Regions from separate parts of the Sporosarcina sp. AD_1 genome, predicted to be linked through region 1. Evidence: riboswitches for the same ligand, from Rfam matches in the RefSeq annotation. Region 1 holds a riboswitch; the other holds the start of a gene.
What was found. A riboswitch is a leader RNA that binds a small molecule or an ion and turns the genes downstream of it on or off. The one in region 1 is predicted to bind S-adenosylmethionine.
Positions count from the first base shown of each region.

Region 2: it holds a riboswitch for S-adenosylmethionine, as region 1 does, so the genes downstream of both, ACSW3C_RS07535 (bifunctional homocysteine S-methyltransferase/methylenetetrahydrofolate reductase) here and ACSW3C_RS17075 (methionine ABC transporter ATP-binding protein) in region 1, are expected to answer to the same signal.

Region 1 covers NZ_JBPVIR010000009.1:145,060-148,941, forward strand. Annotated here, with positions in the region: gene ACSW3C_RS17050 (acyl-CoA dehydrogenase family protein) at 1-71, shown strand, start outside; gene ACSW3C_RS17055 (arsenate reductase family protein) at 150-512, shown strand; gene gcvH (glycine cleavage system protein GcvH) at 589-972, shown strand; gene ACSW3C_RS17065 (toprim domain-containing protein) at 1,321-1,662, shown strand; gene ACSW3C_RS17070 (thioredoxin family protein) at 1,704-2,003, shown strand; SAM riboswitch class I at 2,054-2,159, shown strand; gene ACSW3C_RS17075 (methionine ABC transporter ATP-binding protein) at 2,291-3,313, shown strand; gene ACSW3C_RS17080 (methionine ABC transporter permease) at 3,306-3,882, shown strand, end outside.
Region 2 covers NZ_JBPVIR010000003.1:258,193-262,074, reverse strand. Annotated here, with positions in the region: gene metH (methionine synthase) at 1-814, opposite strand, end outside; gene ACSW3C_RS07535 (bifunctional homocysteine S-methyltransferase/methylenetetrahydrofolate reductase) at 795-2,654, opposite strand; SAM riboswitch class I at 2,756-2,859, opposite strand; gene ACSW3C_RS07530 (histidine kinase) at 3,002-3,187, shown strand; gene ACSW3C_RS07525 (biotin transporter BioY) at 3,617-3,882, shown strand, end outside.

The DNA of each region.
Region 1 (3,882 bases):
CTTATAACATTATCGGGAAAAAACGCGAAGCTTCCGCGAAGTTGATTGAAGCTGAAAAGTATATCGTTTAATAGCAAACCATCTGGGCAACCACTTTTTGTCCGGATGGTTTTTCTGTTATACTGAATGGAAAAAGCGGGGTGCATACGATGGCAATTACAGTTTATGGTTATCCTAAATGCGGTACATGCAAGAAAGCGGAAAAATGGATGGAGTCGAAAGGGCTGCAGGTGGACTATATGAATATCGCAGAACAGCCGCCGACAGAAGATACCCTTCGTACGTTCATAGAACAGTCGGGCTTGGATATCAAGAAGTTCTTTAATGTGAGCGGGTTGAAATATCGGGAATTGCAATTAAAGGACAAGCTGCCTGAGATGTCGGATGATGAGAAGGTGGCGTTGCTTGCATCCGATGGCATGCTCATCAAACGGCCAATTGTGACAGATGGAAAAAGGGTAACGGTCGGCTTTGATGAAAAGCAGTATGAGGACACGTGGGGCAAGGAATAACTTTCTTGTCTTTATGCTAGGAATATGTCAAAATTGAATGGAATGAATATTTGTATACTTAATGGAGGGTTATGGGATGAGCACACCTACAAACTTGCGTTATTCAGAAGAACATGAATGGGTAAAAGATGAAAACGGCAAATACCGCATCGGCATTACGCACTTCGCGCAATCCGAACTTGGCGATATCGTATTCGTCGAACTTCCACAAGTCGGTGACGATGTAACAGCGGACGAGCCTTTTGGTAGCGTTGAGTCTGTTAAGACAGTTTCCGAGCTTTACGCACCAATCAGCGGTAAAGTTGTCGAAGTGAACGAAGAGCTGGAAGACAGCCCAGAACTAGTAAACGAATCACCATATGAAGGCGCTTGGATGATCGTCGTAGAAGCTTCCGACGAATCAGAACTAGACGCACTTATGTCTGCAGAAGACTATGACAAAATGACTGTTGGCGAGTAATTAAGGGTACGCTGAACGTAACGAGCGCAACAGGCTGAGGTAATTCAAACCTCAGCCTAGTTGAAAACTCTTGTCATAGAAGAAGGCAGTCTAAGACCGCGACGTCCTGTCGCAACGACTGCAGACCTGCATCCATGCAGACCCGCGAAGATGAGCGAAGACTCGAATAGAACTATAGTTCATGAGAGGACGAGCGTAGGAAAGGCAACCTAAGATCGCCGCGTCCTGCGGCAACGGTTGCATGACCCGCTTCCTGCGGGACTCAACAACGTATGAAAGCGTTTGACAACAGGCTGAGGCGCCGGAGAAATCCGGCGCCTTTCATGTTCCGGATAGGGGTGCAAGATGATGAATGAAGACAAAGTGATCTTTGTGGAAGGCCATTCAGATAAAAAGCGTCTGCTCGCTGTATTGGCGGAGCCCGTCGAAATCGTATGCACGAACGGAACAGTCAGTCCGTACAAATTGGAAGAGCTCCTCGCTCCCCATGAGCACCAGGATATCTATGTATTCGTTGATGCGGATGCGTCCGGAGATGCGATACGCGCACTTTTTAAACGAGAATATCCTGAAGCCATTCATCTGTATACAGAACGGGTGTATCGGCAAGTCGAGACAACCCCCTACCGGGCGCTTGCCCTTATTCTTCTGGCAGCGAATTTCAAGGTGCATCCCGACTTATTGTTCTGAATAAGGCCCGTCACAACACTTGAATCACAAGGAGGACATCTATGGATAACTGGACACGTGAGCAATGGGAGGAAAAACGGAGCCAATTTCCAGATGCCGCATTTTATTTATATACACCGCTATGCGGAACATGCGCGGTCGCTTCCAAAATGATGGAAGTCATTGCGGAGCTGAAACCTGATTTGCCTCTCGGCAAGGCGGATTTGAATTACGTCGAATCCATTGCGGTTGATTACGAGATCGAAAGCGTACCTTGCCTGCTCATTCAAAAGGATGGAGAGCTGGCGCATAAGATTTATGCGTTTCAATCCGTGCCGTATTTGCTTGAAAAATTAAGTTGACAGTAAAAACACCGCATGGTATAACTGTTAACAATCAATTGAATATGTCGCTCTTATAAAGAGAGGTGGAGGGAAGTGCCCTATGAAGCCCGGCAACCGTCACATTTGTGAAATGGTGCCAAGTCACGCAAAGCAAATTGCTTTGAGAGATGAGAGATCGGACGAACGTTTATTACATAATACGTGATGCCTTTCTGCTTGTCTGCAGGAAGGCTTTTATTTTTGGCCTGACAAGCGGATACTAAACGGCAGCGACATGGTCAGCGAGAATAGCAGAGGTGAACAAAATGATTGAATTAAAAGATGTCAATAAGCGATATGGCCAAAAAGACGGTTTACTGGCCGTCGATGGTGTCACGCTTTCTATAGGGGACGGCGCTATATTTGGCATCATTGGATATAGTGGAGCCGGCAAGAGTACGCTCATCCGTTTATTGAATGGCTTGGAAAAGCCGACGTCCGGAACAATTACCATTGCAGGACGTGAGATCTCCTCGGTTTCTGCAAAGGAACTGCGGAAAGTCCGCCAGAAAGTAAGCATGATCTTCCAGCACTTCAACTTACTCTGGTCCCGGACAGTGAAAGGGAATATCGCATTCCCATTGGAAATTGCCGGTGTGCCAAAAGCGGAACGGGATCGCAAGGTGGAGGAACTCATCGACCTTGTTGGACTTCGCGGCAGGGAAAATGCCTACCCATCGGAGCTTTCCGGCGGACAGAAGCAGCGTGTCGGCATTGCACGGGCGCTTGCGAATGATCCAGAAGTACTTCTCTGTGATGAAGCGACATCCGCACTGGATCCGGAAACGACTGATCAGATTTTGGATTTATTGACCGATATCAACCAGCGTCTTGGATTGACGATCGTCATGATCACGCATGAAATGCATGTCATCCGGAAAATTTGCCATCAGGTGGCCGTTATGGAAGCCGGCCGTGTTGTCGAAATCGGCAATGTGCTGGATGTGTTCCAACAACCGAAAGCTGCGATCACCAAGCGGTTTGTTTCCCAAGTAACCGAGCCGGCTGGTACGGAGCAAGCTCTGGCTCATGTTCGCCAGGAAGTGCCGGACGGAACACTTGTCAAGCTGGTGTTCATCGGTGAGAGGACAGAACAGCCGGTTCTTTCCAGTCTGATTCGTTCCTTCCAAGTGGATGTGAACATCGTGCAAGGGAATATTACCCATACGCAAGGCGGGGCATACGGAACATTGATTCTGCAAATTCTTGGCAATGAAGCGACCGTCCAAGAGGCGATTCAATACTTGCACAACGAAGGTGTTCAGGCGGAGGTGATCGTCCATGATTGAAAAATTCTTTCCGAATGTTGATTGGGAACTAATGTGGGAAGCGACGAAAGAGACGATCTATATGACGGCCGCTTCGACTTTCTATACTTTCATCTTTGGTCTGATCCTTGGGATTGTATTGTTTTTGACGAGTCCCGGACAGCTATGGGCAAATCGCACCTTGAACTTTATCACGGGTACATTCGTCAATGTGTTCCGGTCCATACCGTTCTTGATTTTGATCATTTTATTGATTCCGTTCACGAAGTTGATTATGGAATCCATGCGAGGACCGCAGGCAGCATTGCCGGCGCTCGTTATTGGTTCCGCTCCGTTTTACGCGCGGATGGTTCTGATTGGCCTGCAGGAAATCAATAAAGGTGTCATTGAAGCAGCCCGCTCGATGGGAGCCAAAACGAGCACGATCATCTTTAAAGTACTCATCCCAGAATCATTGCCGGCACTTATTTCAGGGATTACTGTAACAGCCATCGCTTTGGTCGGCTACACAGCAATGGCTGGCGTTATCGGAGCTGGCGGTCTAGGGAATCTGGCGTATCTCGATGGTTTCCAGCGAAACCGGGGAGATG
Region 2 (3,882 bases), on a different contig from region 1:
ACAAGGATTCTGGTGATTCATGATAATGCCCTTCCTCGTCAGGCAAACCTGCGTTTGGATAACATGTGACGTAGCTGGTCGCAAGATCTGATAACGAACGCAAATGGTCTGTCATAAATTCAGGGCCTGTCGCACAGTTCAGCCCGACGGAAAGCGGTTTGATATGCTCTATGGAAATATAAAAGGCTTCGATGCTTTGGCCGGCGAGTGTCGTGCCCATTGGCTCGATTGTTCCGGAAATCATGACAGGAAGCTCTATTCCTGTTTCCTCAAATGCCCGTTTGATGCCGATCGTTCCGGCTTTGACGTTTAGCATATCCTGGCTCGTTTCCATTAATAAAACGTCGGCTCCGCCTTCAATCAATGCTTTCGCTTGCACATAGAAGTCCTCTGAAAGGGCGTCGAATGTGATTCCGCCTGTCACAGACAATGTTTTTGTCGTCGGTCCAATGGCGCCGGCTACAAAACGCGGCCACTCAGGTGTTGAGAACTCGGCAGCGCATTGCTTGGCAATTTCGACTGCCCGCCGGTTGATTTCCACTGCACGGTGGCCAAGATCAAATTCATTCAGCACGAGGGGAGTTCCACCAAATGTATTAGTACTAATAATATCCGCACCTGCTTCTAAATAAGCGCGATGGATTTTCTGCAGAATATCAGGCCGAAGGATGTTCAAGTACTCATTACAGCCCTCATATTCTTCCCCGCCAAAGTCGTCCGCAGATAGGTCTTCAGCTTGCAGCATCGTACCCATGGCCCCGTCAAGGATCAATATTCTGTTTTGAAGTTGTTGCTCAATAAGATGTTTCGGCATGGGCGAATTCTCTCTCCTTCTGTGCATCCAGCTCATGGATGTAATGGACTAACTCAAGCGACATGTCATATCGGAGGAACGGGGTAATGACATAGATTCCGTTGAACAGCTCCGCAGCTGTGTCGATCAGTTCCTTGGCAATGGCGATGCCTTCAGCCGTAGATTTCTCGCGGTCATCCCCGCAGGCGTGCATCCTTTCAAGGACTTCATCGGATAATTTGATGCCGGGCACCTCATGGTGAAGGAATTCGGCATTGCGGCTGTTTGTTAATGGCATGATCCCAAGGAAAATGGGGGTTTCCAAATGTTTGGTCGCTTCATGGATTTCAATAATCTTTTCTTTTGTATAGACAGGCTGCGTAATGAAATAATCAGCTCCGCATTCAATCTTCTTTTCAAGTCTCTTTACAGCCCGATCTAGGACGCGGACGTTCGGATTAAAGGCGCCGGCTACCGAGAATTTCGCTTTCTTCCGCAGTGGCTTTCCAGTGAATGAAATTCCTTCGTTTAATTGCTTGATCAACTGGAGCAATTCCATGCTCGATACATCGTAGACGCTTGTCGCGCCCGGGAAATCGCCGACTTTCGTCGGATCGCCGGTAACAGCCAGAATATCATGGATTCCTAATGCATCCAGTCCCATTAAATGTGATTGCAGACCGATCAGATTCCGGTCGCGGCATGTGATATGGACGAGCGGGCGGATATTATTCTGCAGCTTCAAAATCGAGCCCATCGCCATATTACTGATGCGAGGGGATGCGAGGGAATTGTCGGCCATTGTAACGGCCGCCACGCCTGCATCATATAGAAGTTTTGCTCCTTCAATATACTGTTCCGTCTCTAAATGTCTCGGCGTATCGAGTTCAACGATGATCGTCCGCTCTTTTTTGGCTTTCTCGTGAATCGGCTCATGAACAGCCGGTTCCGCCTCGCGGATCAAAATCGGTTTTTGCGGTGTAACGATCTTTGTTGTCACCGGAGGTAGACCAGCCAAATGTTTTTTAGCAGCTTCGATATGTTTCGGCGTTGTTCCGCAGCAGCCTCCGATGAGCCTTACGCCTTCGTCCCGAAGAAGGACAGCGGCTTTTCCGAAATAATCCGCTTCCGATACATAAACGATTCGGCCATCCTCGACATCGAGAAGGCTGGCATTAGGGGAGGCGGACAGGAAGGCTTGCTCTGGCAACGTAACTTTTTCAAAGGCTTGAATGGTATGGTAGGGGCCGAGACGGCAGTTTACGCCGACGACGTCCGCCCCAATTGCCTCCAACTGATGAAGCGCTTCATTCAGCACAAGGCCGTTTTGCAATACCCCTGGTTCATCCATCGATACTTGGGCGACAATCGGAAGATCTGTTATCAGCCGCAGTTCCTTTACAACGGCAGAGAGTTCATCGAAATCATAATACGTCTCAAGCAGCAGTCCATCAGGATCTCCAGTCAGCAAGGCGTCTGCCTGTTCCCGCACGATCGTGAGCACTTCTTGGATCGACAGTTCGCTCTTACGGATGCCCCGCAGTCCGCCGATCGTTCCCAGTACATATTGGCCTCTCGATGATGCAGCTTGTTTCGCGATTTTGATTGCGGCCTCATTGAACTCCTTCACTCGACCTTCCATGCCGTAGCGTGCAAGTTTATGCGCATTGGCACTATATGTGTTCGTTTGAATGACATCGGAACCTGCTGCGATATAATCTAAATGAATCTTTTCTATTATTTCGGGTTTCTCCACATTCAACTCTTCATAGCAAAAGTCAATGCCGTAAGAATAAAGCAAAGTGCCCATCGCCCCATCGGCTAGCAGTACCTTGTGTTTTAAATCATCTAAAAGTGTCATCTCATCTCGTCCCTTCTCGTCGTGTATGTACGTTTGGTGTAATCAGAAAAATAAAAAAGCCTTCTCGAAAAGAAGGCTTTGAATATATCGCAATTCACTCCTTCTCATCTTTCAGGCTAGTTGCCTGCTGGAATTAGCACCTGACCAAAAATGGCTGGTTGCTGAAGCTTCGACGGGCCAGTCCCTCAGCTTCTCTTGATAAGAATAGATTCATATATAGTTGTTTGAATAATTTCAAACATCATAACGCTTATTCTCGAAACCGTCAAGCCCTCTTCCTGGGTTGGGCATGAACAGGCGACTGTGCTACACTATTCATAGTACATAAATGGCAGAAGGTGAATCACTTGAGAATTTTTAAATATTCCGTTCCGATCGGGCTTATTGTCGGCTGGATCGCTTGGTATATGTTATCGAAGAACTTTCAAGAAGTGCCCGAAACATCCCGTGTGTGGATTACAATCGGAGCCGCTGTCTTCAGTGGGATCATTGCATATTTCCTATTCCCGAAGAGTGAAGACAAACATAGATAAATGGAAAATCGGCAGCAGAGGGCTGTCGATTTTTTTGTTTTTACAGAAAATTTTCCGCTAGATTTGTTGACCTCGCCTAGAGATGCCGTATGCGCGCATACCGGTGTCACACCCGCGCATACCGACGCAGTACCCGCGCATACCGATGCCGCACGCGCGCATACCGATGCCATACCTGCGCATACCCACCTACACAGGTAAACTCATTCAGTCCCATCCCCATCCCGAGTGAGAGAAGCGATCATCCAACAAACCCCGTCCCCTCAAGACAGAAAGAAAAGGGCATAGCTATCTATCGTCTGCTTCTAGAACCACTGCAATGTGTAAATAATAAATAATGAGTTAACCATAAATGAAAATTTAGTTGACACATATTTTATGAACTTATATTCTATTACTACAGATAATTAGTTAAATGAGGTGTGTTGGATGGCAACGGTATCAGCAAAACAAAATAGTGGAATGAGTGCTTTAAGTCTGGTGTATTGCGCCATGTTTGCGGCTCTGATGATGATCGGGGCTAATATTACAACATTTGTTCCGTTTCTAGTGATCGGCGGGGTACCGATCACTTTGCAGACGTTCTTTTCTATTTTGGCAGGATTGATTCTTGGCAGTCGACTTGGTGCTACGGCTATGGCTGTATATATGGCAGTCGGATTGGCAGGAGCCCCTGTATTCTCAAAATTCTCGGG